Flexivirga oryzae: one gene and its partner. The protein of the gene in region 2 binds, or shares a complex with, the protein of the main gene of each other region. Links are inferred from orthologs where the notes say so. Each region holds a gene or a part of one and is shown on either strand. Other genes may lie near its edges.

Region 1 (15,252 bases), on a different replicon or contig from region 2:
GACACTCCAGACCCGAAGGATCAGTCTACCCGCGACCTGCGAGCGCCCCAAATCGGCGCGATCCCGCCGTTCTTCCGCTCAGCCCCGGGGCGGGGTGAAGTGCGCCTGGATGCAGTCCTCCTCCAGCGCCTTGCCGGTCTTGCCGAACCGGTCCTGGCACCAGCCCTTCGCCTCGGCCGCGGAGCCGAAGTCGAACAGCAGCATCGCCACCCAGTAGACGTGGCCGCCGAAGCGCTGCTGATTGCCGTAGTCGGAGCTGCGCAGCACCCGGAACTTGTCGGCCTCCGCGGAGAACTGCCGCCGGTAGCCCTGGAACTGCGCCCAGATGTCCTGGGCAGTGAACGGCGCGGCCTGCTGCTGCGGGTCCACGATGCCGACGTACTTCGAGCCGAGCACGACCTGCCATTTGCCGTCCGGTGGGGTCCGCGCCGCGTCGGCATCGGCCCACTCGTTGAGCTTGCGCAGCGCGTCCGCCTCACTGGTCGGGGTGGGCGAGGGCGCACCCGGTGTCGGCGCGACCGACGAGGTGGTCGTGGACGAGGCCGACTGCCCGGTGGGAGCCGGTGTCGACTGCCCCGGACCGACCGTCCTGGTCACCGTGTGCAGCGTCGGCTGCTCTCCCCCGGCCCCGGTCGTGGTGCCGTGCTGCACGATGTAGGTCAGCCCGGCGGCGATCCCGAGGGAGAAGACGACGATCGCCGCGATCAGGGAGCTGCGGACGCCGCTACCGGGGGTGCGTGGTGACGAGGGGGGCATCGACGGTCACCCGATCGGGGCGTATGGCGCACCCAGCGCGCTCAGCTCGGCCGCACCGCCGTCGACGGCGGTCAGCACCCACAGGCCACCGTCGGTGACGGCGACGGTGTGCTCCCAGTGGGCGGCCCGGGAACCGTCCTCGGTGACGACCGTCCACTCGTCGTCGAGTTCGTGTGACTCGTGGGTGCCCAGGGTCAGCATCGGTTCGATGGCGACGGTTGCGCCGACGTGCACGAGCGGCCCCTTCGGACGCACCCGTTCGTTGTAGACGGTCGGCTCCATGTGCATCTCGGTGCCGATGCCGTGCCCGGTGTAGCCGTCCAGGATGCCGTAGTCGCGGCCGTCGGCGCGCCCGCTCGCCCGCGCCGAGTCCTCGATGACGCCGCCGAGTTCGTAGATGCCGATGCCGGGCCGCAACGCGGCGATGCCGGCCCACAGCGCCCGCCGGGTGGCCGCCGACAGTTGCAGGTCCTCCGGCCGCGCCGCGTCGTCACCGCCGACCACGACGGTGATGGCGGCGTCGCCGTGCCATCCCTCGACGATGGCACCGCAGTCGATCGACACCAGGTCACCGTCGTGCAGCTCACGGTCGCCGGGTATGCCGTGGACGACCTCGTCGTTCACCGAGACGCACAACGTGCCGGGGAAGCCGTAATACCCGAGGAAGCTGGGCGTGCCACCCCGCTCGCGGATGAACTCCTCGGCGAGCGCGTCGAGCCGGCCGGTCGTCGTACCGCCCCGGACGGACCCGGCCAGCAGCTGCAGGCATTCGCCCACGACGAGGCCGGCCCGGCGCATGAGCAGGATCTGCTCGGGCGTCTTGGCCGGAAGCTTCTCCCGGCCGAAGATCACGCCGGTGTCAGGGCGTCCAGTGCGGCGGTGATCCGGTCGGTGACCTCGTCGAGCTCACCCACCCCGTCGATCTCGATCACCAGGTTGCGCTCGGAGTAGATCCGCACCAGCGGCTCGGTCTCCTCGCGGTAGATGCGCAGCCGCTCCCGGATGACCTCCTCGGTGTCGTCGCTGCGGCCGCTGGTCTCGGCACGCTTCAGGATGCGGCTGACCAGCTCCTGCTCCTCGACCTGCAGCTCGATGACGGCCTGCAACGGGTGACCCCAGCCGTCCAGCAGGGTGTCCAGCGCCTCGACCTGCGCCACCGTGCGCGGATAGCCGTCCAGCAGGAAGCCGTCCTGCGCATCATCCTGGGCGAGCCGGTCGGCGACGATCTCGTTGGTGATCTCGTCGGGCACGTACCCACCGCTGGCGAGGATGCTCTTGACCTTGCTGCCCAGCTCGGTCTCGCGGCGGATGTTGTCCCGGAAGATGTCACCGGTGGAGATGTGCGGGATGCCACGCCGCTGCGAGATGTGCTCGGCCTGCGTGCCTTTACCCGCTCCCGGCGGACCCAGAATGATGAGGCGCATTATCTCAAGAACCCTTCGTAGTGATGCTGCTGCAGCTTGGAATCGACCTGCTTGACGGTATCGAGACCGACACCTACGAGGATGATGATGGAGGCGCCACCGAACGGGAAGTTCTGGTTGGTCCCCACCAGGGCGAGCGCGATCAGCGGGATCAGCGCGATGATCGCCAGGTAGATCGCACCACCGACCGTGATCCGGGTCAGCACATAGTTGATGTACTTCGCGGTCGCGCGACCGGCGCGCACCCCCGGGATGAACGAGCCCGACTGCTTGAGGCCGTCCGCGACCTCGTCGGGCTGGTAGGTGATGGACACGTAGAAGAACGTGAAGAAGAGGTTCAGGACGGTGTAGACGATCATGTATGACGGGTGATCGCTCTTACCGAGGTTGTTGAAGACCCACGTCGACCAGCCCGACGGGTGCGTCGTCCCCTGCGGGTTGGTGAACTGCGCGACCATCACCGGCAGCGACAGCAACGAGCTGGCGAAGATGATCGGGATCACGTTGGCCATGTTGACCTTGAGCGGGATGTAGGTCGACGTGCCGCCATACATGCGCCGGCCGATCATCCGCTTGGCGTACTGCACCGGCAGCCGCCGGATGGAGTTCTCGACGTAGACCACGACGGTCAGGATGACCAGGCCCATGATCACGACCATGAAGAACTTGCCCCAGCCCTGGTGGCGGATCGACCAGATCTCGGACGGCACCCGGGCCGCGACCGAGACCAGGATGAGCAGCGACATGCCCTGGCCGACGCCCTTCTCGGTGACCTGCTCGCCCAGCCACATGATCAGGCCGGTGCCGGCGGTGAAGGTGAGCACCATGATGACGAGGGTCGGCGTCGCGCCGTCGGTCATGATGTTGCCGCACGCCGGGCCATTGCCCAGGATCGACTGCGGGTTGTTGTGCACCGCGGTCACCAGGGTCGAGGACTGCAGGATCGCCAGGCCGATCGTCAGATAACGCGTGTACTGCGTCATCTTGGTCTGACCGGACTGGCCCTCCTTCTTCAGCTGCTCGAACTTGGGGATCACCACGGTCAGCAACTGCACGATGATCGTCGCGGTGATGTAGGGCATGATCCCCAGCGCGAAGATCGACAACTGCAGCAGCGCGCCACCGGAGAACAGGTTCGCCAGGCCGAGCAGCGACTGCTGCCCGCCGGAACCCTGCTGGCACAGCTGCACCTGCTTGTAGTCGATGCCCGGAGCGGGGATGTGGGAGCCCAGCCGGAAGACAGCGATGATCATCAGCGTGAACAAGATCTTGTTACGCAGCTCGGGCGTGCGGAACGCGCGGCCGATGACGTTGAGCAACGTGAGTCCTCCTGGGCGCGCCCCGTGACCGGGGGCGGGCCGTGACAATCCCGGGGCGCTCCCCTCGACGCGGGGAGACCTTCGGGCCGGCCGTTCCACGCTTGTGACGGGAGGGCCGAGATTTCAGCTGGGCTTGGCCAGAGATTACCTGGCCGACTCGCGGAGCGAGCCGTTGGGGAGCAAAGTGGGTGCGCCCCAGGTGCGCGAAACGCCCCGCGGGCACAACGAGACGAGTCGTCTCGTGGTTCCCACGGAGCGTTTCAGACGCGAGTGGCCACGCTCAGGCGGCCGTGATCGTGCCGCCCGCAGCCTCGACCTTGTCCTTGGCCGATGCGGAGAACTTCTGCACGGTGAGGTTCACCGTGACGGTGATCTCGCCGGTGCCGAGCACCTTGACCGGCTGGCCCTTGCGGACCGCGCCCTTGGCCACCAGATCCTCGACGGTGACGTCGCCGCCGTCCGGGAACAGCGCCGAGATCTTGTCGAGGTTGACGACCTGGTAGGTCACCTTGAACGGGTTCTTGAAACCGCGCATCTTCGGCAGGCGCATGTGCAGCGGCGTCTGCCCACCCTCGAAGCTCTCGCGCACCTGGTAGCGCGCCTTCGTGCCCTTGGTGCCGCGACCGGCGGTCTTGCCCTTGGAGCCCTCACCGCGACCCACGCGGGTCTTGGCGGTCTTCGCACCGGGAGCAGGACGCAGGTGGTGCACCTTCAGTGCGTGCGTCTTCTCTTCAGTCATTTCACTTCTCCTCGACGGTCACCAGGTGGGCGACCGCGCGAACCATGCCGCGGAACTCCGGGCTGTCCGGCTTCTCGACCGTGTGGCCGATCCGCTTCAGGCCGAGCGACCGCAGGGTCTCACGGTGCTTCGGCTTGCCACCGATCTCCGAACGGATCTGGGTCACAACCAGCGTGTTCGCCATCAGGCACCTGCCTTCTCACCCTGGGCGGCCGCTGCGGCGTCCGCCATCGCGTGCTGCATGGCGGCCGGCGCGACCTGGTCGAGCGGCAGGCCACGGCGGGCCGCGACGGCCTCCGGACGCTCCAGCTCCTTCAGCGCGGTCACGGTCGCGTGCACGATGTTGATCGCGTTGTCCGAGCCGAGCGACTTGGACAGCACGTCGTGGATGCCCGCGCACTCCAGCACGGCGCGCACCGGGCCACCGGCGATGACACCGGTACCGGGGCTGGCCGGACGCAGCAGCACGACACCGGCGGCGGCCTCACCCTGGACCGGGTGAGGAATGGTGCCGCCGATCATCGGGACGCGGAAGAAGGACTTCTTCGCCTCCTCGACGCCCTTGGCGATCGCGGAGGGGACTTCCTTGGCCTTGCCGTAGCCGACACCGACGGTGCCCTGGCCGTCACCGACGACCACGAGCGCGGTGAAGCTGAACCGGCGACCACCCTGCACGACCTTGGCCACGCGGTTGATGGTGACGACGCGCTCCAGGTACTGGTTGCGGTCGTCACCGCCACGGCGCCCGCCGCGGTCGTTGCCGCGGCGGTTGTCGCGACGGTCGTTGTTGTTGTCGTTCGAGCTGCTGCCGGTGCCGGCAGCGCCTCGACGCTGGGGTCCAGGCATCAGTGCTTCCTCATTTCGACGTTGGTGTAGTTGCTCACAGTGTCAGACCGCCTTCACGGGCGCCGTCCGCGATGGCGGCGACCCGACCGGCGTACTTGTTGCCGCCGCGGTCGAAGACCACGGCCTCGACACCGGCCGCCTTGGCGCGCTCGGCGACGAGCTCGCCGACCTTGCGGGCCTTGGCGGTCTTGTCACCGTCGAGCGCCCGCAGGTCCGCCTCCATGGTCGACGCGGACGCGACGGTCTTGCCGACGGTGTCGTCGACGACCTGCACGAACACGTGACGCGAGGAGCGGTTGACGACCAGACGGGGACGCTCCGCCGTGCCGGCGAGGCGCTTGCGCAGCCGGAAGTGACGACGGGCGCGGGCCGCGGCCTTGCTCGTGGAACGCTTCACAATCTTTGCCATGGCTTACTTACCAGCCTTTCCGACCTTGCGGCGGATGTGCTCGCCCTCGTAGCGGACACCCTTCGCCTTGTAGGGGTCGGGCTTGCGCAGCTTGCGGATGTTGGCGGCAACCTCACCGACCTGCTGCTTGTCGACACCGCTGACCGAGAACCGGGTGGGGTTCTCGACCGCGAAGGTGATACCCGCCGGAGCCTTGACGACGATCGGGTGGCTGTAACCGAGGGCGAACTCCAGGTCCGAACCCTTGGCGGTCACGCGGTAACCCGTGCCGTGGATCTCCAGCTTCTTGGTGAAGCCGTCGGTCACGCCGACGACCATGTTGTTGATGAGGCTGCGGGTCAGGCCGTGACGCGACCGCGACTCACGCTCGTCGTTGGGGCGCGACACGTTGATCGCACCGTCGTCGCCCTTGGCGACGGTGATGGGCTCCGGCACGGTGAGCTCGAGCTGGCCCTTGGGGCCCTTGACCGCAACGGCCTGGCCGTCGATGGTCACCTCGACACCGCTGGGCACCGGAACGGGAAGACGTCCGATACGCGACATCTGTCTCTCTCCTTAACTGTTCCGGGTCACCAGACGTAGGCGAGGACTTCCCCGCCAACACCCTTGCTCGCCGCCTGCTTGTCAGTCAGCAGACCGGACGACGTGGACAGGATGGCAACGCCCAGACCACCGAGAACCTTCGGCAGGTTGGTGGACTTGGCGTAGACCCGCAGACCGGGCTTGCTCACGCGGCGGACGCCGGCGATGGAGCGCTCCCGGTTGGGGCCGTACTTCAGGTCGATCGTGAGTGTCTTGTCGACACCCTCGCCCTCGACGCGGAAACCGGCGATGTAACCCTCCGCCTGGAGGATCTCGGCGATGTGCGTCTTGAGCTTGCTGTGCGGCATGGTCGCCGAGTCGTGGTGCGCCGAGTTGGCGTTCCGGACGCGGGTCAGCATGTCCGCGATCGGGTCGGTCATGGTCATCGTGGGCACTTGCCCTTCTCACCGTGGTTTCTGCTGGCCGGAGCCGGTGCGGACCTTCGGTGTAGTTGTTACGTGGTTTTTGCTTGGGTGCACTGGTCGGTATGACGCCGCGGCGTCATACGTCTCTACCAGCTGGACTTGGTGACGCCGGGCAGTTCGCCGCGGTGCGCCATCTCGCGCAGGCAGATCCGGCACAGGCCGAACTTGCGGTAGACCGAGTGCGGGCGGCCGCAGCGCTGGCAGCGGGTGTATCCGCGCACGGCGAACTTCGGCTTCTTCTCGGCCTTGTTGATCAGGGCTTTCTTGGCCATGCTCAGTTCTCCTTGAAGGGGAATCCGAGGTGCTTGAGCAGCGCCCGCCCCTCGTCGTCGTTGCTCGCAGTCGTGACGACCGTGATGTCCATACCGCGGACCCGGTCGATCTTGTCCTGGTCGATCTCGTAGAACACCGACTGCTCGGTCAGACCGAAGGTGTAGTTGCCGTTGCCGTCGAACTGCTTGGGCGACAGGCCGCGGAAGTCGCGGATGCGCGGCAGCGCGATCGACACCAGGCGGTCCAGGAACTCCCACATGCGGTCGCCGCGCAGCGTGGTGTGCGCACCGATCGGCATACCCTCACGCAGCTTGAACTGCGCGATGGACTTGCGGGCCTTGGTGACCGCCGGCTTCTGGCCGGTGATCGCCGCGAGGTCCTTGATGGCGCCCTCGATCAGCTTGGAGTCACGGGCGGCGTCGCCGACACCCATGTTGACGACGACCTTGGTCACCGTCGGCACCTGCATGACGTTCGCGAACGTGAACTCGTCCTGCAGCTGACCCTTGATCTCGGACTGGTAGCGCGCCTTGAGACGGGGCGCGACCTTCTCGGTAGTCGTTGCGGTCATCTCAGAGGTCCTTTCCGGACTTCACCGACACGCGGGTGCGGACGGTCTTGGTGCGACCGTCGCGCTCCACCTGCTCCTCACGGATGCGGATGCGGGTCGGCTTGCCGGTCTCGGGGTCCACGATCATCACGTTGCTCACGTGGATCGGAGCCTCGGTGACCTCGATGCCACCGGCACCGCCACCCGGCTGACCGGCCTTGACGTGCTTGGTGATCCGGTTGACACCCTCGACGAGCACGCGGCGGCGCTCCGGGTCGACCGAGATGACCTTGCCCTGCAGGCCCTTGTCCTTGCCGGAAATGACCTGGACCAGGTCGTTCTTCTTGATCTTCATCTTCGGCTTGCCTGCCATGGCTTACAGCACCTCCGGCGCGAGCGAGATGATCTTCATGAACTTCTTGTCACGCAGCTCGCGGCCCACCGGGCCGAAGATGCGCGTGCCGCGCGGGTCACCGTCACTCTTGAGGATGACCGCAGCGTTCTCGTCGAACTTGATGTAGCTGCCGTCCGGGCGGCGCTTCTCCTTGCGGGTGCGCACGACAACGGCCTTGACCACATCGCCCTTCTTGACGTTGCCGCCGGGGATGGCGTCCTTGACGGTCGCCACGATGGTGTCACCGATGCCGGCGTAGCGACGTCCCGAGCCGCCGAGAACCCGGATGCACAAGATCTCCTTGGCACCGGTGTTGTCGGCGACGCGCAGTCGCGACTCCTGCTGGATCACGTTTCTTCTCCTGTCGTCTCACTGGTTCTCGCTCGCGGCGAGCCTTGCGGAACGGTCAATGTTGGTTGCGGTGTTGCCACCGCGGTGGTTGCTGTATGTCGTGAGCGACATACAGCCACGTCTTACTTCGCCTTTTCCAGGATCTCGACCACACGCCAGCGCTTCTGCGCCGACAGCGGACGGGTCTCCATGATCAGGACGCGGTCGCCGACGCCGCAGGACTCCTGCTCGTCGTGCGCCTTGACACGTGCGGTCTTGCGCTGCACCTTGCCGTAGAGCGCGTGCTTGACGCGGTCCTCGACCTCGACGACCACAGTCTTGGTCATCTTGTCGCTGACGACGTAGCCCTGACGGGTCTTGCGGTAGTTGCGCTCGCCCTCGGCAGCCTGGCCGGCACGGTCCTCGGTCACTGATTGTCCTTCGATCTCTTCACTCATGCTTCGGCCTTCTCCTGCGTGCGACCGATGCCGAGCTCACGCTCGCGCAACTCGGTGTAGATGCGGGCGATGTCCTTGCGGACCGCACGCAGCCGCGAGTTGTTCTCCAGCTGGCCGGTGGCCGACTGGAAACGCAGGTTGAACAGCTCCTGCTTGGCCTTGCCGAGCTCGTCGGCGAGGGCCTGGTCGTCCAGCTCGCGCAGCTTCGCGGGGGTCAGGTCCTTCGAACCCACTGCCATCAGAGGTCACCACCTTCACGCGCGACGAAGCGGCACTTCATCGGCAGCTTGTGCATCGCCAGGCGCAGGGCCTCGCGTGCAACTTCCTCGGACACACCGGACAGCTCGAACATGATCCGGCCCGGCTTGACGTTGGCGACCCACCACTCCGGCGAGCCCTTACCGGAACCCATGCGGGTCTCGGCCGGCTTCTTGGTGAGCGGGCGGTCCGGGTAGATGTTGATCCAGACCTTGCCGCCACGCTTCATGTAGCGGGTCATGGCGATACGAGCGGACTCGATCTGCCGGTTGGTGACGTATGCCGGCTCCAGTGCCTGGATGCCGTAGTCACCGAACGACACAGCGGTGCCACCCTTGGCCATACCGCGGCGACGGGGGTGGTGCTGCTTGCGGTGCTTCACACGACGGGGAATCAACATCAGGCTTCAGCTCCCTGGTTGCTCGCCTCGGCCGCGGGGGCCTCGGCGGTTGCGTCAGCGGCGACCGGTGCCTCTGTCTGCGCCTCGGTGCTGCGGGGGCCCCCGTCACGGCGTCCGCGGCCACCGCCGCGACGGTCGTCACGACGGCCACGCGCCGGGCGGCTCGGGGCCGCTGCCTGCTCGCGCGCCAGCTCCTTGGCGGTGAGGTCGCCCTTGTAGATCCAGACCTTCACGCCGATGCGGCCGAAGGTGGTGCGGGCCTCGTAGAAGCCGTAGTCGATGTTCGCGCGCAGCGTGTGCAGCGGCACCCGACCCTCGCGGTAGAACTCGGTGCGGCTCATCTCGGCGCCGTTCAGCCGGCCGGAGACCATCACCCGGATGCCCTTGGCGCCGGCGCGCTCGGCCGTCTGCATGCCCTTGCGCATCGCGCGACGGAAGTTCACACGGGCGGACAGCTGCTCCGCGATGCCCTGGGCGACCAGCTGAGCGTCGGTCTCGGGGTTCTTGACCTCGAGGATGTTCAGCTGCACCTGCTTGCCGGTGAGCTTCTCCAGCGCACCACGCAGGCGGTCGGCCTCGGCGCCGCGGCGACCGATGACGATGCCCGGGCGGGCGGTGTGGATGTCGACACGCACGCGGTCACGGGTGCGCTCGATCTCGACCTTGCTGATGCCGGCGCGCTCCATGCCGGTCGACATCAGGTTGCGGATCGCGACGTCTTCCTTGACGTAGTCGCGGTAGCGCTGACCCGGCTTGGCCGAGTCGGCGAACCAGCGGCTCTTGTGCTCCGTCGTGATGCCGAGACGGAAACCGTTCGGGTTGACCTTCTGACCCATCAGCGGCCACCGTCCTTTCGCTCGGGCTGTGCGACATGCAGCGTGATGTGACTCGTGCGCTTGAGGATTCGGCTGGCGCGACCCTGTGCACGCGGACGGAACCGCTTCATGGTCGGGCCCTCGTCGACATACGCCTCGCTCACGACGAGCAGCCGCTCGTCGAACGCCACCGACGCCTGGTCCGCCTTCTGGCGGGCGTTGGCGATGGCGCTGTTGAGCACCTTCAGCACCGGCTCGCTCGCACCCTGCGGCGCGAAGGTGAGCACGCTGATCGCCTCCTGTGCGTTCTTGCCACGCACCAGGTCCACAACGCGGCGGGCCTTGGTCGGCGTCACGCGGACGAACCGCGCCTGCGCCTTGGCTTCCACAGTGAATCCTTCGTTCGTTTCAGTGTTCGTTGCCATGGGACTTCACCCCGCCGCCTCAGCGGCGGCGACCCTTCCGGTCGTCCTTCTCGTGACCCTTGAAGGTGCGAGTCGGGGCGAACTCACCGAGCTTGTGACCGACCATCGCCTCGGTCACGAAGACCGGGACGTGCTTGCGGCCGTCGTGCACGGCCAGCGTGTGGCCGAGCATGTCCGGGGTGATCATCGACCGGCGGGACCAGGTCTTGATGACGTTCTTGGTGCCGGCTTCGTTCTGGGCGACCACCTTCTTCTGGAGGTGGTCGTCGACGAAGGGGCCCTTCTTCAGTGAACGGGGCATTTCTTACCGCTTCTTTCCAGTACGACGGCGACGCACGATGAGCTTGTCGCTCTCCTTCTTCGGGCGACGGGTGCGGCCCTCGGCCTGACCCCACGGGCTGACCGGGTGACGACCACCGGAGGTCTTGCCCTCACCACCACCGTGCGGGTGGTCCACCGGGTTCATCGCGACACCGCGGACGGTCGGGCGCTTGCCCTTCCAGCGCATGCGGCCGGCCTTGCCCCAGTTGATGTTGCTCTGCTCGGCGTTGCCCACCTCGCCGACGGTCGCGCGGCAGCGGACGTCGACGTTGCGGATCTCGCCGGACGGCATACGCAGCTGGGCGTAGGGGCCGTCCTTGGCGACCAGCTGCACACGCGCACCGGCCGAACGGGCGATCTTCGCACCGCCACCGGGCCGCAGCTCGATGCAGTGGACGACCGTACCGGTCGGGATGTTGCGCAGCGGCAGGTTGTTGCCGGGCTTGATGTCGGCGCTCGGGCCGTTCTCGACCTGGTCGCCCTGCTTCAGGCGGTTCGGCGCGATGATGTAGCGCTTCTCACCGTCTGCGTAGTGCAGCAGCGCGATGCGAGCGGTGCGGTTGGGGTCGTACTCGATGTGCGCGACCTTCGCGGGGATGCCGTCCTTGTCGAGGCGGCGGAAGTCGATCACCCGGTAGGCACGCTTGTGACCGCCACCGATGTGGCGGGTCGTGATGCGGCCCGACGCGTTGCGACCACCGGTCTTCGGCAGCGGACGCACCAGCGACTTCTCGGGCGCCCGGCGGGTGACCTCAGCGAAGTCGGCCACGCTCGAGCCACGACGGCCCGGCGTCGTCGGCTTGTACTTGCGGATAGCCATTGTCTGTCCTTAGGAGTCTTTGTCTACGGGCGATCTCTTCAGGCCTGGTCGCCGAAGATGTCGATCGCGCCTTCCTTGAGCGAGACGATGGCGCGCTTGGTGTCCTTGCGCTTGCCGACACCGAAACGGGTGCGACGCGTCTTGCCCTGCCGATTCATCGTGTGGACCGAGGAGACCTTCACGTCGAAGATCTCTTCGACGGCGATCTTGATCTCGGTCTTGTTCGCCCGCGGGTCGACGAGGAAGGTGTACTTGCCCTCGTCGAGCAGGGCGTAGGACTTCTCCGAGACGACCGGCGCGATCAGGATGTCGCGCGGGTTCTTACCCAGTTGCGTCATGTCGAGAATCACTTGTCCTTGTCGGTCTGCTGCGCGGCGGCACCACCGGCCGGGGCGAACCCGGCGGCAGCGGCGGCCTCGGCGGTCTTGAACCACACCTCGGCGACCGTGGCGTCATACCAACGGGATCCGGCGACGTGGTACTTCATCGAGTCCTTGTTGCCCTTGACCGTGAAGGTGTCCGGGTCGGGCGACGCGCCGTCGGCGAGCGGTGCCGCCGAGTCGGGTCCGAAGTCACCGTCGGCGGCCTCGGTCGCGGCCGGTGCGGCCTCGGTCGACGCGGCCTTGGCGGCCTTCGTCGCGGCGGCCGGGCCGGCCAGGAAGCGCTCCAGCGCCGCCTGGGTGAAGACCAGGTCGTCCGCGCACAGCACGTCGTAGGTGTTGAGCTGGTCGGCGAACAGCACGTGCACGTCGGCCAGGTTGCGCACCGACAGCAGCGCGGTCTGCTCGTCGCGGTTCAGGACCACGAGGAGGTTCTTGCGCTCGGTCAGCTCACCCAGCACGGCTGCTGCGGCCCTGGTCGACGGCTTGTCGCCCTCGACCACCGAGGTCAGCACGTGGATGCGGTCGTGACGGGCCCGGTCGGAGAGCGCACCGCGCAGGGCGGCGGCCTTCATCTTCTTGGGCGTCCGCTGCGCGTAGTCGCGCGGCTTCGGTCCGTGCACGGTGCCACCGCCGGCGAACTGCGGGGCGCGGGTCGAACCCTGGCGGGCGCGGCCGGTGCCCTTCTGGCGGTAGGGCTTCTTGCCACCGCCGCGGACCTCGCCGCGGGTCTTGGTGGAGTGGGTGCCCTGGCGTGCGGCGGCCAGCTGCGCCACCACGACCTGGTGGATCAGCGGCACGTTGGTCTGCACGTCGAAGATGTCGGCGGGCAGCTCGACGGTGCCGGTCGCGGCGCCGGAGGCGTTCTTGATGTCAACGGTCGTCATCTGGCTCAGGCCTCCTTGACGGGCGACTTCGCAGCCGTCTTGACCAGGACGATGCCGCCGCGGGGGCCGGGGACGGCGCCCTTGATCAGCAGCAGGCCCTTGTCGGTGTCGACCGCGTGAATCGTGAGGTTCTGGGTGGTCTGGCGCTCGCCGCCCATGCGGCCCGCCATACGCACGCCCTTGAAGACACGGCCGGGGGTGGCGCAGGCGCCGATCGAACCCGGCTTGCGGTGGTTGCGGTGCGCACCGTGCGAGGAGCTGACGCCGGCGAAGCCGTGGCGCTTCATGACACCGGCGAAGCCCTTGCCCTTGGTGGTGCCGACGGCGTCGACGGTCTGGCCGGCCTCGAAGGTCTCCACGGTGACTTCCTGGCCGAGCTCGTACTCGGCGGCGTCAGCGGTGCGGATCTCGGCGAGGTGACGGCGCGGGGTCACGCCGGCCTTCTCGAAGTGACCGGTCAGCGGCTTGTTGACCTTGCGCGGGTCGATCGCGCCGTAGCCGATCTGCACCGCGTGGTAGCCCTCGTTGTCGCCGCGGACGGCCGTGACGACGCACGGTCCGGCCTGCACGACGGTGACCGGGATCAGGCGGCCGTTCTCGTCCCAGACCTGGGTCATGCCGAGCTTCTCGCCCAGCACGCCCTTCACGGAACGCTCAGTGGTGTGTGTCATGTCGAGTCATCCCTCCTGATCAGAGCTTGATCTCGATGTTGACGTCCGCCGGCAGGTCGAGACGCATCAGCGAGTCGACGGCCTTCGGCGTCGGGTCAACAATGTCGATGAGCCGCTTGTGGGTGCGCATCTCGAAGTGCTCGCGGCTGTCCTTGTACTTGTGCGGTGACCGGATGACGCAGTACACGTTCTTCTCCGTCGGCAGCGGCACGGGGCCGACCACCGTTGCACCGGCACGAGTGACCGTGTCGACAATCTTGCGCGCCGAGCTGTCGATGACCTCGTGGTCATACGACTTCAGTCGGATGCGGATCTTTTGTCCCGCCATTCGCCCGTGTCTCTCTCTCGCCGTACTTACTACTTACTTAGGTCTGGTCGGTGCGAAACCTGCTTCCGCCTCCGACCCCCGCGCTCGGGTGTGTCGCGCGTGCTCCGCAGCACGACGCCGACATATCTGGCGTGGGTGGCCGGGCGAAACCGATCGGTCCCGCACCTGTAACTCGCGTTTCCCGACCTCACCCGCGAGGCTCGCCTGGCGGCGAACGGGGCGCTTTCGGGGCGGCAGCTGCACGTCTCGCCCGCCTCGAATCGCTTCGAGTCGTATGGCGACGCACGTGATCACTGCACGTCAAGCAACTTGAACAGTCTGCCAGAGACCGCCACAGGGTCCAAATCGAGGAAAGTGAGTTCCGCCACGGCGGTGTTTCGGCGCGTACCGGGGTCCCCACCCGGGGGACCTATCACCGGGAAGCGGCGCCCCGCGCGAGCCGGGGTCGACCCTGGGGGGGACCTATGACCGGGAAACGGCGCCCCGCGCGAGCCGGAGCCGACCCTGGGGGGACCTATGACCGGGAAACGGCGCCCCGCGCGAGCCGGAGCCGACCCTGGGGGGACCTATGACCGGGAAACGGCGCCCCGCGCGAGCCGGAGCCGACCCTGGGGGGACCTATGAGCGGGAAACGGCGCCCCGGCCGTGCCGGAGTCCCCACCGGGGGGACCTATGACCGCGAAACGGCGCCCCGCGCGTACCGGAGTCCCCACCGGGGGACCTATGACCGCGAAACGGCGCCCCGGCCGTGCCGGAGCCGACCCTTGGGGGACATATGACCGGGCGTCGGCCGCCCACTCGCGCGAAGGCCCCGGATCAGTTGAACTGGCTGCCCGGGTGGTAGCGCTTGACCAGCTTCAGGGTGTTCTCGTCCGTGTGGTGCATCGACTCGCCGGTCTGCGCGAGCTTGAGCACCAGGTCCGAGGTGTAGCTGAACGTCTCGGGGTCCTTGAGGGTGAAGACGCTGTTGAAGGCGGTGATCTCGGCCCGCTCCAGCAGGTAGGGGTTCTGCAGGATCCCGAAGTCGGCAGCACCGGGCGACGCGTCGAACCGCAGCTCGGTGTCACGCGCCCCTGCGCTGCTGCCGGCGAGTATGGCGATGCCGCGTCCGAAGACGACGTTGCGCAGCACGAGCTGGCGCTCGCGGTCCCACAGCAGGAACCCGATCTCGTCGTGGAACGGATCCATCGCCTCCTCGCCGTGCCGCCACGCCGTCATCGAGTAGTTGAGACCCCACAGCGTCTGCCGGCCGTTCTCCTGGATCGGGATCGGCTTGAACACAGCCTGCTCGAAGTAGCTGGTCTTGGAGGTCTCGTCCTCCTTGTTGTGGTACGAGAGGTCGACGCCGACGTCGCCCTCCCATTCACCGACCAGCGGGGTCAGCGGACCGAGCTTCTGCGGGCCTTGGATGATCTCGGACATGCCTTTGCTCTCTTCAATTT
Region 2 (15,587 bases):
CAGGCCACTGGGTGGGCGCCGCGCGCGCCAGGTCTGCGGGATCGGGTGCTCTCGTGTCGCGTCCGGGTCGACGATGATCTGGCCGATGTCGATCGCGTGGATGCCGTCGACCAGCGCGATGTGCGTCTTGGTGACGATCGCGACGCGTCCACCCTCCAGGCCCTCGACGAGGTACAGCTCCCACAGCGGCCGCTGCAGGTCGAGCGGACGAGCCTGGATCCGGCCGACGAACTCCTCCAACTGGGTCGGCGTGCCGGGTTTGGGCAGCGCCGAGCGTCGCACGTGGTAGCTGACGTCGAAGTGTTCGTCGTCGACCCACACCGGCGGGAGCAGCCGGCCCGGCAGTTGACGCACCCGCTGCCGGTAGCGCGGCACGAAGGCGATCCGGTTGCTCACCAGGCTGACGAGGTGCTCGTACTCGAAGCCGCCCTCGGGCGGGTCGAACAGCATCACCGATCCCACGTGCATCGGCGTCGAACGGTCCTGCAGGTAGAAGAAGGACGCGTCCAGTGCGCTCAGTCGGTCGGCCACGACGTCATGTTCCCACGCACTCACTTCCGGCCGGCGAACCAGCTGCGGCGACTGGTCGCCGTGACCCCGGTCAGCTCGGTGGCGAGCGCGACGATCGCCTTGCGCGCCGCCGAACCGGTCGCATGCTCGGCCAGCACCTTGCCCGCGAGGAGCGCGCCGTCGCAGGCCGCTCGGTCGTCCGGGATCATGCGCACCACGCGCACCGCGGCGAACCGTTGCAGTGCCTCGGCGACCCGGTGTTCCGGGTCACTTCCGACCGCCGACGCCCGCACCCGGTTGGCCACCACGAGCGGCGGCTCAGGGACCACCGCACGCAGGTCGTCCAGGCCGCGCACCAGCCGCTGCAGCCCGACGGGGTCCGCCGACCCGACCGCCAGCACCGTGGTCGCAACGTCCAGCGCGGCCAGTGTCGCGGCGTTACGGCGCGGTGCGGCCGTGTCATAGCTGAGCTCCTCGTCGTCCTCCAGCGGAGCCGCCACGTCGACCACCACGAGCCGGGCCAGCTGCCGGCACTGCTCGAGGACCGCGGTCAGCGCGTCGTCGCGGATCTCCGGCCACCGGTCGGCGCGCGGCAGCCCAGTCAGGACGCGGAGCCCGGGAGAAACCTCCGGTGCGGCCGCCGCGAGCGAACGAAGGTCCAGGTGGCCGGCGTCGGCCAGTCGGGTCGCCGCCGCGACCCCGGGTGCCTCGTCGAGCAGCGCCAGATGCTGGGCGACGCAGGCCGCGTGGGTGTCGGCGTCGACCAGGACGGTCGGCACACCGAGCCGTGCCGACTCGGCCGCGAGGTTGACCGCCAGCGTGGTGCGTCCGGGGGCACCGCCCGGGCCCCAGACGACCACGACCGGTGCGGGGGCGGGCGCGGCTGCCGGGTCCGGGCCGGGGTCGAGGAACGGGTTGCGCGGAACGTATGGCGAGCCGTCGCCGGTCAGCACCGCGAGCTCGTCGTCCAGGGAGGCGGCGGCTGCATCGGACGGCGGCTCGTCGCCGTCGGCGGCGGGCACGGCACCGGGCGCGCTCCCGGCCACTGCGAGCGCGGCTGCGCCGAACTCCGCGGGAGTGGCGTCGATCGCGAGCTGTGCCGTCACGCCCCACTGGCTGAGGACCTGCTGCTCCTCCGCCGCGCCCGGCCGATGGACACCGATGAGGCCGGTGCCGGAACGGCGCATTGCGGCGACGGCGCTGCGGTCCAGACCCGGGAAGTCCGGTGACATCACGGCGATGTCCGCGCGACCCGCGGCGCACACGGCCAGCAGATCGGCGACGTCGGCACAGCGGCGGGTCAGCCGCACACCGGCTGCCTGACCGAGAGCCGCGGCGACGGGCGCCTCGTGTGCCGCACCGATCGCCGTCACCACCGTGATGGCCATCAGTCGCCCTTCAGCGGCGACCCGGCGGCGGGCACCAGGTCGACCTTCGCACCCTGGTGGATGGCGCCCAGCACCTCGGGGATGTTCGCGTCCGGCACCAGCACGTGCACGGCACCACTGTCGGATGCCACGGTGAAGCCGCTGCCGCCGCTCGGGACACGAGCGACCACTGCGCGCTCCAGGACGCGGGTCGGCTCGTCATACGACACCTGACCGGCATCGCCGCTCTTCTTGCGGGAGACCCAGATGTCCACGACCGATCCCTTCACGAGGGTGGCGGACTGGGCCGAATCGACAGGGATCGCAACGGCCTTCACGTGGACCGACCGGCCGTCACCGACCGCTGAACGGGGAACGAGTTCGCCCTGCCGGACCTCGCGAAGCACCTCGCCCTTCGGCAGCGGATCGTCGGCGCTGAAGTAGGTTGCGCCGGCCTGGTCGATGCGCACCTTGACGGCATGCACGTCCGAGGCCTTGATCCCCTGTCCGGGGACCAGCGCGTGGGATGCCTGCAGCACCTCGATCGAATTGTCGTAGTGCCGCATCGCGGCCGCTCCACCGATCGTTGCCAGGAGCACGAGCAGGACCCCGGCAACCAGACGGCTGTCACGCCAGGAGGGGCGCTGGAGCCGACGGGCCGCCGGTTTCGGCAGCTCGTTCTCCGCCGGGCGTCGACTCTCCATGCTGCGCTCCCCTCCGCCCGCACGTCTGCGGCCCCTTGGTCCCGTGCTCACGCACTGTAGAGACTTCGTGCGTGCTCGTGGGGTGTTTGTCCACAGGCGATCTGCGGCGATGTGGGACGGATGCGACACAATGAGGCATTGCCAGCTGCGATCCACCAGGAGGGCGCCACCCGTGCCAGCACGATTCGTGTCCATCACCGACGTGGCCGAGACACTCAGCATCTCCTCCCGTCAGGCGTACGGCCTGGTGACGAGTGGTGAGCTGCCGGCCATCAAGGTCGGCAAGTCCTGGCGGATCGAGCTGACCGAGCTGGAGGCCTACATCCAGCGGCAGTATGCCGATGCGAAGGCCCGCGTCGCCGCGGGTGACTTCGGCGACGACGAGGCCTGAGGGCGCTACTGGCCGTCGGCGCGGAACGGGTTCACGACCCGGACGCCTCGCAGCGAACTCCCGTGGGAGAGGTCCTCGGTCCACAACTCGCTGCATCCGGCGAGCACCGCAGCCTCGAGAACCATGGCATCGAATATCGACAGCGCGTGCTCATCGGCGGTCCGCGCCGCACGCCGTACGAGGGACGCGTCCGCCGGGACGACGTCGAGTTCCAGCGCGTCCAGCACCTGCCGCGCCTGTGCCCGGCTTCGCCCGAGCTTCCGGGTGAGCACGGCGTGCAGTTCGAGCAACACCTGGGTGCTCACCACCGCCTCGGATGCCGACTCGAGGAAGACCTGCCTCGCCCGTGCTTGACGTGTCGGCTCGGCGTCGTCGAACTGGTAGGCGAGCAGGTTCGTGTCGAAAAAGACCGTCACCGGGGTGCATCCGTACCGAGACGATCAGCGTAGAGGTCCGCACGGCTCCAGGATTCGCCGTGGCTGCTACCGGCGACCTCCCGCGACAACGCGACAAACCGTTCCGCGGCCCGTACCTTGCGCTCGTGTTCCTCGCCGGACGAGGCATATTCGCGCAGCCGCTCCGCGAGGTACTGGTTGACCGACTCACCCCGTTCGAGGGCGCGGATGCGCGCGCGCTTCAGCGTCTCCGAGTCGACGGTGATCGTCAGGTTCGCCATACTTCAGCGTAGCACTGAAGTCGTGCTACACGGGTCTAAGCCCGGCGCACGATGCCGATAGCCGCGAACGGGACCACCCGGTGCCCGGTGAGCGCGGCGTCCCGGCGCATCGTGTCGGCGGGGTGCTCGGCCAGATCCAGGTGATCGGCGCCGACCCTGTCGATCGTGCCGGTGGCCAGCCCGCCCGCCACATCGTGCACGGCGACCGGGGCCCGATCACGCGCGATCGCCCGGAGGGCGACGCCGATCCCGAAGCGTCTGCCCATGCCGCGATCGTCGTCGCTGCGCGTCGCCAGCCCGACCATCGCGGTGACCCCGGACAGTGGCACCAGCGCCGCGTGACGGCCGTGCTCCTGCACCAGCAGCCAGTCGTTGCCGACGTCCTCCAGCACCCCACGCACCGGCCCGGCTGCCGTCACGACCGTCACCACACGGCCGAGTGATCGCACGGCACGGTCCAGGACCGTGACCTCGGCGCGCTCGCGCCGGGTGCGGTCGGCGACCTCCGCCTGCAACTCACGTCGTTGCTCGGCAAGGAGCTGCGCCTCCAGGTCCGCGAACAAGTCCTGCCACCGCACGGCGCAACCGTAGCCGCAACGACCAGCCGTGGACAATGCCGGATTTATGTGTTTAAGTGCATTTAATGTCAGTTGATGTCGTTTGATGCATTTTTCTACGCGGCGGCTGACTCGTCATCACAGGAGGGAGCCGAAGATGCGGAACGGGAGACCCACCGATCGGAGTCACCGCGCACGAGCAATGGCCGCGGGTGCGTTCGGAACGGTGGTGACGGTGATCGGTGCAGGTGCCGCCTGGCACGGCCTCGTCGCGCGGCTGCACCGCTTGGAGCAGCGCAGCACGCTGCACACCCTCGACGCGGTGCCGGTCCTGCTGTGGGCCGCCCTCGTGCTCGCCCTGCTGTGGGCGGCCCTACTGATCGCGATGGCGACGTGCTCGATGCGGTGCACCGACGGTGGCAGCAGAGCGGGCTCGCCGGGCGACGACCAATGGTCTGCACCCGGTGGGCTGGTGGGTCGACTGGCCGGCATCCTGCTCGCGATCACTGCGGTTTCGTCGCTGTCGGCGACGGCACCCGCGTTCGCGGCGACGTCCTCGACCACGGCGACCGTGGCCGGCACAGCCACCAGCCGGACCGTTGCGCTCGCCCGGGTCGATGCCGTCGGCAATGCGAAACACGCTGCAGAAACATCGGATTCGTGCATGCAGGATGTCCCCCTCCCCGGATGGGTGCCGCGCAGACCGGCGCGGACCGATCAACTCGCTCGCGAGTGCGCACCGCTAGTCACGGGCAAACCTGTAGCAGACGACTCAGGCGAGGTGGTGGTCCATCGCGGCGACACGCTCTGGTCGATCGCGGCCGCGCACCTCGGTCCGCACGCCGATGCGCAGGCGATCGCGGCCGAATGGCCGCGGTGGTATGCCGCCAACCGGCACGTCATCGGCGACGACCCGGACCTGCTGTGCATCGGCACCCGCCTGCGGTCCCCCGACCACGCGCTGGAAGGGAGCGGCCCCCGATGAGCATCTCCCCGGCCCAGCCGTTGCAGCTGCGCCCCGCGTCCGGTTGGCTGCCGCCCGCGCTCGACGAGAGCGCCGTCGATGTCCTCTACGACGACCTCGTGGCGGCCTCGCGTCATCGGCGGCGACGCGGCTACTCCCAGCCGATGCTTCGAGTGCTGGTCAACTCCGACCAGGTCGACCCGCAGTTCGGCCCCCAGGCCACCGCTGCGCATGTTCTTCCGGAGCCGCGCGCCTGGGTGCAGCGACTGGCCGGCGCGCTGCTCGAATGCATGACCGGGGTCCGGTCCACCTCCCAGATCAGCCGCTGGGTCAGTCCGCTGGTCTACGAGCGGATCAACGCGCGAGCGGTCATCGCCAAACGCCGCGGGGCGCGGCCGATGCACCGGTCCCTCGTGCGCAAGGTCCACGTGTGCGCGCCGGACGACGGCGTGGTCGAGGCAAGCGTCGTCATCCAACACGACGGCCGCGTCCGCGCGATGGCACTCCGGCTGGTCGGCGTCGACGGCCGGTGGATGATCACCGCCATGGAGCTGGGCTGAGCGCCATACCCACTCCACCGACAGGCCCACATACAACCGACAGGCTCACGAAACGCCGGGTCAGGGACCCGGAAGATGCCTGAATTTCTGAGCCTTTCGGGATTGTGTGGGCCTGTCGGTGCATTGGGCGACCCGGGGAAGGGTCAGCTCTTGGACTTGGCCTTCTCGCGGCCGGCCTTCTTCTTCGCCTTCTTCTTGGCGCGACGCTGGGCGCGCGGCAGGTCGGAATCGTCGTCACCGACCACCCGGCCGGCGTCGTCGACCTCGTGGGCGGTCGCCTGGCCGTCCTCGCCGGGCGCCAGGAAGGTCATCTTCTCCTTGGGCTGCGGCAGGGAGGCGGCGATCTCCTCCGGGTTGACCTCGACGTGGAAGAGGTGCTGGACCGACTCCTCCTTGATCGCCTCGTTCATCGCGCTGAAGAGCGCGAAGCCCTCGTGCTGGTATTCGACCAGCGGGTCCTTCTGGGCGTACTGCCGCAGGTGGATGCCCTCCTTGAGGTAGTCCATCTCGTAGAGGTGCTCGCGCCACTTGCGGTCCAGGACGGTGAGCACGACACGTCGCTCCACCTCGCGGGCGACCCGGTCACCGAGCTCCGTCTCGCGGGCGTCGTAGGCGTGCTGGGCGTCCGAGCGCAGCTCCTCGGCCAGCAGGTCGGCCTGCAGACCGGCCCGGCCGCCGACCTCCTCCTCGATCTCGTCCAGACCGATCGACACCGGGTAGAGACCGCGCAGCGCCTCCCACAGCGTCTCCAGGTCCCAGTCGTCGGAGAAGCCCTCGGCCGTGGCGCCCTCGACATACGCATCGACGGTGTCGTTGATGAAGTGCCGCACCTGCTCCTCCAGGTCGGCACCCTCCAGGACCTTGCGCCGCTCGCTGTAGATGACCTCGCGCTGCCGGTTGAGCACGTCGTCGTACTTCAGGACGTTCTTGCGGATCTCGAAGTTCTGGCTCTCCACCTGGCTCTGCGCGCTCTGGATGGAGCGACTGACCATCTTGGACTCGATCGGGACCTCGTCCTCGATCTTGGCCGTCTGCATGAACCGGTCGACCATCGCAGCGTTGAACAGCCGCATCAGGTCGTCCTGCAGCGACAGGTAGAAGCGGCTCTCGCCCGGGTCGCCCTGGCGACCGGCACGACCGCGCAGCTGGTTGTCGATGCGGCGCGACTCGTGCCGCTCGGTGCCCAGCACGTAGAGACCGCCGAGCTCGACGACCTCGTCGTGCTGCTTGGCGACGGCCTTCTCGGCCTTCTCCAGCGCCTCGTCCCAGGCGGCCTCGTAGTCCTCCGGGGTCTCCTCCGGCGACAGGCCCTTGCGCTTCAGCGCCGCCATGGCGATGAACTCCGGGTTGCCGCCGAGCATGATGTCGGTGCCGCGGCCGGCCATGTTGGTCGACACGGTGACGGCGCCCTTGCGACCGGCCTGCGCGACGATCGCGGCCTCGCTCTCGTTGTGCTTGGCGTTGAGCACCTCGTGCGGGATCCCCTTGCGGCGCAACTGTTCGGAGAGGTATTCGCTCTTCTCCACGCTGGTCGTGCCGACCAGCACCGGCTGGCCCTCCTTGTGCCGGCCGACGATGTCGTCGACGACGGCCTTGAACTTGGCCTTCTCGGTCCGGTAGATCAGGTCCGGCTGGTCCGCGCGGATCATCGGCATGTTGGTCGGGATCGTCACCACGCCGAGCTTGTAGATCTGGTAGAGCTCGGCGGCCTCGGTCTGGGCGGTGCCCGTCATACCCGAGAGCTTCTCGTACATGCGGAAGTAGTTCTGCAGGGTGACCGTGGCGAGCGTCTGGTTCTCGTTCTGGATCTCGACGCCTTCCTTGGCCTCGATCGCCTGGTGCATGCCCTCGTTGTACCGGCGGCCGGGCAGCATGCGGCCGGTGTGCTCGTCGACGATGAGGATCTCGCCGTTCATCACGACGTAGTCCTTGTCGTTCTTGAACAGCTCCTTGGCCTTGATGGCGTTGTTGAGGTAACCGATCAGCGGGGTGTTCTCCGCCTGGTAGAGGTTGTCGATGCCGAGCAGGTCCTCGACGATCTCGATGCCCGATTCGAGCAGGCCGACGGTCTTCTTCTTCTCGTCGACCTCGTAGTCGCCGTCGCCGGGCAGGGAGTTCTCCTTCTTCGGCGAGCGCTTCAGGTGCTGCACGATCTTGGCGAACTCGACATACCAACGGGTCGCCTCATCGGCCGGCCCGCTGATGATCAGCGGGGTGCGCGCCTCGTCGATCAGGATCGAGTCGACCTCGTCGACGATCGCGTAGTGGTGGCCGCGCTGCACCAGCTCCTCGTCGGACCACGCCATGTTGTCGCGCAGGTAGTCGAAGCCGAACTCGTTGTTGGTGCCGTAGGTGATGTCCTTGTTGTATTCGACCCGGCGCTCGTCCGGGGTCATCGAGGACAGGATGCAGCCGGTCTCCAGCCCGAGCGCGCGGTGCACGCGGCCCATCTGCTCGGCCTGCGTCTCGGCCAGGTAGTCGTTGGTCGTGATGACGTGGACGCCCTTGCCCTCCAGGGCGTTGAGGTATGACGGCAGCGTCGCGACGAGCGTCTTGCCCTCACCGGTGCGCATCTCGGCGACGTTGCCGAAGTGCAGCGCCGCCCCACCGGCCAGCTGCACGTCGAAGTGCCGCTTGCCGATCGTGCGCTTGCTCGCCTCCCGGACCGCAGCGAACGCCTCGGGCAGCAGGTCGTCGAGGGATTCGCCGTCGGCGAGCCGCTTCTTGAACTTGCCGGTCTCCTCCCGCAGCTCCGCGTCGGTCAGCCCGGCGAAGTCCTCCTCCAGCAGATTGACCTGTGCTGCGTAGGCCTGCAGCTTCTTGAGGGTGCGGCCCTCGCCGGCACGCAGGACCTTCTCGACAACCTTGGGCACAGACTCTCCCCGTAGATGGACGGCCCGGATCGGCCGCCTCGACTTGTAGACAGACTCACCCATGCTAATGGTCGGGAGGGTGTGCTGGGTTCCCGGCGCCTAGGACGGTGGTGTCGACCAGGCACGCCACAGCCGCGCGTAGCTCGCGCCGGCGGCCACCAGTTCGTCGTGGGTGCCGGACTCGACGACGCGGCCACCGTCCATGACGAGGACCTGGTCGGCCCGCGCCGACTGGGTCAACCGGTGCGCGACGACCAGCGCGGTGCGGCCCCGGGTGACGGCCTCGGCCGCGGCCTCCAGCACCCGCGCACCCTGCGAGCCGGCCTCGGCCGTCGCCTGTCGAGGACGACGACGCGCGGGTCGCGGAGCTGCACCCTGGCCAGGGCCAGTTGCTGTGCCTGGGCGGCGGTCAGCGGGTGCGCGCCGTCGCCGACGCGGGTGTCCAGCCCGGCGGGCAGCGCCCCGACCCATCCCGCAGCACCGACCTGCTCGAGCGCGTCGTGCAGCCGCTCGTCGTCGGCGGCGCCGTCGGCCAGCAGCAGGTTCTCCCGCACGGTCGCGGCGAAGACGTGCACCTCCTAGCTGACGATCACGACCTCCTCGCGCAACCGCTGCTCGGGCAGCGGGCCGTCGCCGATCGACACGCAGCCGCCGGTCGGACGCAGCACGCCGGCCGCCAGTGCGCCGAGGGTGGTCTTCCCGGCCCCGGTCCGGCCGACGACCGCCACCCGCCGGCCCGCGGGGATCGTCAGGTCGACGTCGACCACGGCCGGTGCGGCCGTGGCGTCGTACCGGAAGGTGACGCCCGCCAATCGCAGGTCACCGGCGGCCGGCGCCGCGCCGGCCGGGTCGGCGGCAGGACGTGGCAGCAGCGCCACCCCTGCCAGCCGGGCGAGCGCGGCCACGCCGGCCTGCAGGTCGTCGAAGAGTCCGAGCAGTGCACCGATCGGGTTGAACAGCCGGTGGAAGAGCAGTGCGGCGGCCGTGACGGCACCGACCGTGGTGAGGTCGGAACGCACCAGCGCGAACCCGGCGCCGAGGATGCACGCCAGGCCGATGTACTCGGCGCGGTTGTTGCGCCCGAAGAAGCGGGTGAGCATCCCGAAGACGTCCAGGCTGATCCGGCGCGCCCGGTCCGATGCGGTGTCGATCAGGGACAGGTGCGCCGCCGACCAGCCGAAGGCGCGGATCGTCCGCGACTCCTGCACGCCGTCCAGCACGGCCTGGGCGCGCTCACCCTGCGCGATCCGCTGCTCCGCGTAGAACGCACTCGAATGCCGCAGGTACCACCGCAGGGAGGCGTAGTAGAACGGCGCCGTCACCAGGCCGGCGAGGGCCAGCCGCCAGTCGATCGCGACCAGGCCGACGACGGTCAGCACGACGGCGACGGCCGATTGCGCCAGCACCGGCACCACGTCGACCAGCGCCTCCGACACCGACTGCACGTCGTCGCCCACCCGGGAGAGCAGATCGCCCGCGCCCGCCTCCTCGACCCGGGACGCGTCCAGCGCGAGCGCCTGCTCGAACACTTCTTCCCGGGTCGCGGCCAGCGCAGGCTCGGAGAAGCTCGCCAGTGCCGACATCGCCACCCAGGTCAGCAGTCCGCCGATCACGGCGGAGATCCCGGTGCCGACCGCGGCCACGACCGCTGCGTGCTCTCCGGTGCCGGCCCGGACGGCGTCGACCAGCCTCCCGATCAGCCACGGCGGCACCAGACCGGCAAGTCCTGCCCCGACGAAGGCGAGAACGGTCACCGCCAGCGGCAGGCGCCGGTCCCGGACCAACGACCAGGCGAAGCTGCCGGTGTCCCTGGCCGTCGCGGTCGGCAGCAACTGCGATCTCACCGGATCACCGCCTGCTGGTAGTCGTCTCGCGCCAGCAGGTCCGCGTGCGTGCCCGCGACCACGGTGTCGGTAGCGAAGAAGAAGACCCGGTCCGCGGTGGCCAGCAGGGCCGGCGAACTGGTGATGACGACCGTTGCCCGGCGCGAACTGTCACCGTGACGAAATTGTCTGATGCCGTTGGCGATCCGCTGCTCGGTGACCGCGTCGACCGCGGTCGTCGGGTCCTGCAGGATCAACAGCGGACGGTCGGCGGCGAGCGCCCGCGCCAGCGCGATGCGCTGGCGCTGACCGCCCGACAGGGCACCGCCACCGGAGTCGGTCGGATGGTCGAGACCTTCCTCGAACAGGTCCACCAGCTCGTCCGCTGCGGACGCAGCGAGCGCTGCATCGGTCGTGCCGTCCGGCGCGCCGATGTTGCTGCGAATGGACCCCGCGAAGACCGCCGCGTGGTGGGGAGCGACCAGCAATCGCCGGCGCACCTCCGGCAGGCGGACGTCCCCGAGCGGGGTTCCGTCCAGCGCGACGGTCCACGTCTCGTCGTCGCCGCCCAGCGAACTCAGCAGCCCGTCCGCGACGACCGGCTCGGGGATGACGAAGGCGGCGAAGGAGCCGGGCTCGACGCACACCTCGTCGCCGGTGGCCGGCCCGATCCGCAGTGCCGGTGCGTCCTGCGACGAACCGCCGAGGCCCATCGGACCGTCGGCCGTCAACGGCGGAGCCTGCAGGAACCGCGCGATCCGCCCGGCGGAGGCGTGCGCGGACGCCGCCGTCGCGCTGATCGCGCCGAGCGACCCGAGCGGCTCCGCCAGGAACTGCGCGATGCCGACCACGGCGATCAGGTCGCCGAGGGTGATGTCGCCGTGCGCCGCCAGCGCCCCGGAGAGCCCGGCGACGACCGCGAGGTAGACACCGGACAGTGCGGTGCTGGCACCGCGCAGTTCACCGAGCGAGCGGGCCGTGCGGATGCCGGAGTCCTGGGCGGCACGCGAAGCAGACCGGTAGGTCGCGAGAGCGACGGCCTCCCCGCCGATGCCCTTCAGGGGACGCAGGCCCCGGACGAAGTCGGTCGCCATACCGGAGGCGCGTGCGATCGTCTCCTGCTGGGCTCCCGAGTGTGCCGAGATCCGCGGTGACAGGGCCCGGATGGCGAGCAGCACGACCACCGAGCCGACCACCGTCACCACGCCGAGCAGGACGTCGATCCGCAGCAGCAGGACGCACGCGAGCACCACCGCTCCCAGCGCGGCGACTCCGGTGGCGATGACGCGGGCGCCGGCCCCGACCCGCTCGGTGTCGGAGGTCGCGAGCGACAGCACCTCCCCCGCCGACAGATCGGTGCGGACTCCCCGGTCGGACAACACACGGTGCGTGATCTCCAGACGCAACTGGTGCATCTCGTCCTGGCCGACCGCGAATCCGAGACGCGAGCCGAAGCGGTAGCACAACGACAGACAGAGGAACAGCGCGCCGAATCCCGCCAGCCACCAGACCAGTGCGTCGAACTCACCCGTGACGACCGCGTGGTCCACGACCAGCCCGATGAACACCGGGACGGAGGTCTCGCAGGCCTGCCAGACGGTCAGCAGCGCCGTGCTGGCGGCCAGCCGACCGCGGTGCCGGTGCAGGCTCCGGCGGAGCAGTCCGAGCGACGTCAATGACATGTTAGGTGAGCCTAACTTACGGTAACTGGATCGCGAGCGGCGGCCGCGACATGGTTTGCTGCCACGCATGGCGGTCTTCCCCGACGACGTCCCCGTGCTCACCGATGGTGTGGTGACCGTGCGTGCGCACCGCGAGTCCGACCTGCCCCGGATCGTGGAGTTCGCGAACGACCCGCGGTCGAGGGCGGGCGTGCCGCTCCCGTCGCCGTACGGCATGGAGCAGGCGCACGAGTTCTTCGGCAAGGTGCGCGACACGTGGGAGTCCGGGACGCACGAGGGCGCGTGGGCGATCGAGGTGGACGGGCGCTGGGCCGGCTCCATCAGTCTGCACCCGCGCGCGCCCCGCACCTCGGAGATCGGCTACAGCGCCCATCCCGACATGCGCGGCAAAGGGGTGGTCACCGCGGCCGGCCGGCTACTGGTCGCCCATGCCTTCGACACCCTCGGTCTGCGGACGTTGGTATGGCGGGCAGCCCGCGGCAACTGGGCCTCCCGCCGGGTGGCGTGGGCGCTCGGCTTCACGCTCGACGGCATGTGGCCCGCGACCCATCACGGCCCCGACGGCGGGGCGACCGGCACCTGGTTTGGCCACCTGCACGCCGGCGAACCCCGTGAACCGCAACTGCCGTGGCGGGAGCCGGCTACCCTGCGCAGCGGCCGGATCCGGTTGCGACCCTGGACCGCTGCCGATGCGCCGGACGAACCGCTCGACGAGGGGCTCACCCGCTTCATGCTCGGATCCGCCCCGGCGGCAGACGATTTCGATGAGTGGCTGATCGGGCGCCGCGAGCGGATGGCGGGTGGCGAGGCGATCGTCTGGTGCATCGCCGACGCGGCCACCGATCGCGCCCTGGGCGGCATTCAGCTCTTCCGGATGAACCTGTCAATGGTGCGCGGCAGCGCGATGGTCGCGTACTGGTTGCAGCCGTCCGCCCGCGGCCAGGGACATCTCGCGGACGCGCTGGACCTGGTGGTCGCCCATGCCTTCGCCCCGGCCGGTGACGGCGGCCTCGGCCTGCGACGTCTCGGCGCGAACGTCGACATCGAGAACCTCCCGTCCCAACGGGTGCTGCGCAGCGGCGGCTTCCGGGCCATCGGCACGATCACGGGTCTGCCCGCCTACGACGACGGATCCGTGAGCGACGAGACCGAGTTCGAGCTGCTGGCCACCGACGACCGGGAGGCACAGCGACGCGTCGCCATACCCCTGCCGCAGCTGCGCACCCAGCGGCTCGTCCTGCGAGCCTGGGGCGAACACGACGCGCCGGACACCGAGCCCCGGCCCGATGCACAGGCCGCCGCGTTCATGGGCATCGAGCCACGGCCGCCCGCCGCGTCCTACCGCAGCTGGCTCGCCCGCGAGCGCCGCGACGACCTCAAGGGCAACTCCGTGCGGTGGTGCATCGCCGACCGGGAGACCGACCGGCCGCTCGGCTCGATCAGCATCCGCGGTCTTGGCGGCCCCTTGCGCAGCGGTACCGTCGGCTACTGGCTGTATGACGAGTCACGCGGTCGCGGTGTTGCCGGCGAGGCACTGAAAGCCGTTGTCGAACACGCATTCTCACCCGTTGGACTGGACCTGCTGCGGCTCGACGCAGCGACCGTGGACGGCAACCACCCTTCGATGCTGACGCTGGCAGCAGCCGGTTTCCGGCAGTACGGACAGGACCACGGCTCGTTCACGGCCTACGACGGCAGCACGACCGACACGGCGTACTTCGAGCTCCTGGCCACCGAGCACCGCGGCGAGGAGACTCCGTGACGGTGCCGAAAGTGCTGGAGACACAGTCGCTTCGGCTGCGTCCGTGGCGGGACGACGACGCGCGCTTTGTGCAGGAACCGGACGAGGCGAGCCGCCTGATGGCGACGAGGATGCAACCGACGCCGGGCACCTATGACCAGTGGCTGCGTGACCGACGGGAGTGCATGGAGTCCGGGGCGGCCCTCTATTGGTGCATCGCCGACGCCGGGTCCGACGAGCCACTCGGTTACGTCAGATTGGCACGCCTGGACCAGGAATTCACCCGCGGCAGCGGCGAGCTCGGCTACTGGCTCTACCCGCACGCCCGCGGGCGCGGCGTGATGGCGGAGACGGTCGAGGCGGTGCGGCAGCACGCCTTCGCGCCCCGCGCCGCGGGCGGTCTGGGTCTGCACCGGCTGCAGGCCGGCACCAACGCCGCCAACCTCGCGTCAGCACGCGTGCTGCGTCGCGCCGGATTCCGCATGTGGGGCATCGAGCGATCCGTGCTCGCGCACCCCGGCGGGCCATCGTCGGACGCACTCAACTGGGAATTGCTCGCGACGGATGACGTTGACAGTCAACGAATCTCACCCCTCCATGTGCCCACGATCGAGCTGGACGGGATCCGGCTCCGGGCCTGGCGCGACGACGACGCCGACCTGCTCCCCGACGAACCGGACGAGTTGGCCCGGCAGTATCTGCCCGCCCCCTCCCAACTCACCAAGGCGTCCTACGCCGGCTGGCTGGAGCGGCAGCGGTACTTGGTGGACGAAGCGACCGCGGTGCCCTGGTGCATCGCCGACACGGAGACGGACGCCCCGCTCGGGAGCATCACGGTCTTCAACATCGGCGAGGGGACGGCGACCTCCGCCGAGGTCGGGTACTGGCTGCTGCCCGCCGGCAGAGGGCGTGGCCTGTTGTCCGCGGCGGTCGAAGCGGTTGTCTCCCATTCGTTCTCGGCGCAGCAGCGGGGCGGGCTCGGGCTGACGAGGCTGTACGCCGAGACCGACCTGGACAACGTCGCGTCGCAGTCCGCGCTGCGCGGCGCGGGGTTCCGCAAGTGGGGCGAGGACCGGCAGGCCTACACCGCCGCGGACGGGCGCATCACCGACGGCGCCTACTTCGAACTGCTGGCGAGCGACGACCGCGAGGCACAACGTGCGGTCGACCCACCGGTGCTCGACTTCCCGGCGATTCGCCTGCGGCCGTTGCGTCGTGCCGACGCCGAGTCGATCGCCGCGACGTTCGCCGATCCGCAGGTCCGGCACTGGTTGTCGACACCGAGCGACGACCTGGCCGGGCGGGCAGCGTCGTACGTCGCCCGCAAGCGGCACGTCGACCTTGCCTCGCACGGCAGCTGGTGGGTGATCTGTCCCGCGGGAAGCGACGACTTCCACGGCGTCATCGGGTTGCAGAACTTCACCGAGGGCAACGCCGAGGTCGGCTACTGGCTGGCCACCGAGGCGCGGGGGCGCGGCCTGACGCGTGCCGCCCTGGACACCGTGCGCAACTACGCCTTCATGTCACCGGCCACCGGGGGTCTCGGCCTGCGGCGCCTGCACCTCGGTGTGGCCGACGGCAACCACCCGTCCCAGCGGGCGGCGCTCGGTGCGGGATTCGTGCAGTACGGCACGGCGCACGCGGCGGAGGTGCTCGGCGACGGGTCCGTGGTGGACCTGCTGCTCTACGAGTGCCTCGCCCCGCAGGCCGGTTGAGTCGGCTCAGTGGGTGTCGTGCGC

What was found.
Region 1: the proteins of secA (region 2) and secY are in contact, whole or in part, in a crystal structure (PDB 3DIN), measured with the Thermotoga maritima proteins. The link is inferred for Flexivirga oryzae from one-to-one orthologs. Residues at the interface, in WP_004082002.1 of Thermotoga maritima: Glu261, Ala262, Arg263, Lys300, Ala301, Arg302, Thr303, Ile304, Ile305, Leu323, Tyr324, Asp325, Pro326, Val329, Ser330, Tyr333, Ile336, Lys340, Phe345, Val349, Glu363, Phe364, Tyr374, Ser375, Gly376, Gly377, Glu393, Ile395, Thr482, Ser483; in WP_004081795.1 of Thermotoga maritima: Glu108, Gly109, Glu110, Glu111, Ala236, Glu237, Arg238, Arg239, Ile240, Thr241, Ile242, Gln243, Tyr244, Ala245, Arg246, Arg247, Val248, Thr249, Gly250, Arg251, Arg252, Val253, Tyr254, Gly256, Ala257, Ser258, Thr259, Tyr260, Leu261, Pro262.

The regions. Positions count from the first base shown.
Region 1 is NZ_JACHVQ010000005.1:95,333-110,584, reverse strand. The notes cover bases 1,340-4,264. They hold secY (preprotein translocase subunit SecY), read right to left. Parts: upstream 3,500-4,264; coding sequence 2,180-3,499; downstream 1,340-2,179. Other genes in these bases: rpmD (50S ribosomal protein L30), read right to left, coding at 4,240-4,264; rplO (50S ribosomal protein L15), read right to left, coding at 3,780-4,238; FHU39_RS21415 (adenylate kinase), read right to left, coding at 1,605-2,180; map (type I methionyl aminopeptidase), read right to left, coding at 1,340-1,605. Also shown: FHU39_RS21425 (hypothetical protein), read right to left, coding at 79-756; more of map, read right to left, coding at 763-1,339; more of rpmD, read right to left, coding at 4,265-4,422; rpsE (30S ribosomal protein S5), read right to left, coding at 4,422-5,084; rplR (50S ribosomal protein L18), read right to left, coding at 5,119-5,493; rplF (50S ribosomal protein L6), read right to left, coding at 5,497-6,036; rpsH (30S ribosomal protein S8), read right to left, coding at 6,063-6,461; FHU39_RS21375 (type Z 30S ribosomal protein S14), read right to left, coding at 6,587-6,772; rplE (50S ribosomal protein L5), read right to left, coding at 6,775-7,344; rplX (50S ribosomal protein L24), read right to left, coding at 7,346-7,696; rplN (50S ribosomal protein L14), read right to left, coding at 7,700-8,068; rpsQ (30S ribosomal protein S17), read right to left, coding at 8,191-8,505; rpmC (50S ribosomal protein L29), read right to left, coding at 8,502-8,744; rplP (50S ribosomal protein L16), read right to left, coding at 8,744-9,163; rpsC (30S ribosomal protein S3), read right to left, coding at 9,163-9,999; rplV (50S ribosomal protein L22), read right to left, coding at 9,999-10,367; and 7 more genes. UniProt on the Escherichia coli protein: The central subunit of the protein translocation channel SecYEG. Consists of two halves formed by TMs 1-5 and 6-10.
Region 2 is NZ_JACHVQ010000001.1:810,565-826,151, reverse strand. Bases 5,673-8,932 are described here. They hold secA (preprotein translocase subunit SecA), read right to left. Parts: upstream 8,603-8,932; coding sequence 5,873-8,602; downstream 5,673-5,872. Other genes in these bases: FHU39_RS23760 (hypothetical protein), read right to left, coding at 8,839-8,932; FHU39_RS03685 (Rv3235 family protein), read left to right, coding at 5,673-5,729. Also shown: FHU39_RS03725 (wax ester/triacylglycerol synthase family O-acyltransferase), read right to left, coding at 1-531; FHU39_RS03720 (CpaE/TadZ family protein), read right to left, coding at 552-1,898; FHU39_RS03715 (CpaB family protein), read right to left, coding at 1,898-2,581; FHU39_RS03710 (helix-turn-helix domain-containing protein), read left to right, coding at 2,754-2,972; FHU39_RS03705 (PIN domain-containing protein), read right to left, coding at 2,978-3,388; FHU39_RS03700 (hypothetical protein), read right to left, coding at 3,385-3,648; FHU39_RS03695 (hypothetical protein), read right to left, coding at 3,684-4,226; FHU39_RS03690 (LysM peptidoglycan-binding domain-containing protein), read left to right, coding at 4,363-5,190; more of FHU39_RS03685, read left to right, coding at 5,187-5,672; more of FHU39_RS23760, read right to left, coding at 8,933-9,177; FHU39_RS03675 (ABC transporter transmembrane domain-containing protein), read right to left, coding at 9,181-10,446; FHU39_RS03670 (ABC transporter transmembrane domain-containing protein), read right to left, coding at 10,443-12,107; FHU39_RS03665 (GNAT family N-acetyltransferase), read left to right, coding at 12,175-13,869; FHU39_RS03660 (GNAT family N-acetyltransferase), read left to right, coding at 13,866-15,563; FHU39_RS03655 (response regulator), read right to left, coding at 15,570-15,587. UniProt on the Escherichia coli protein: Required for protein export, interacts with the SecYEG preprotein conducting channel.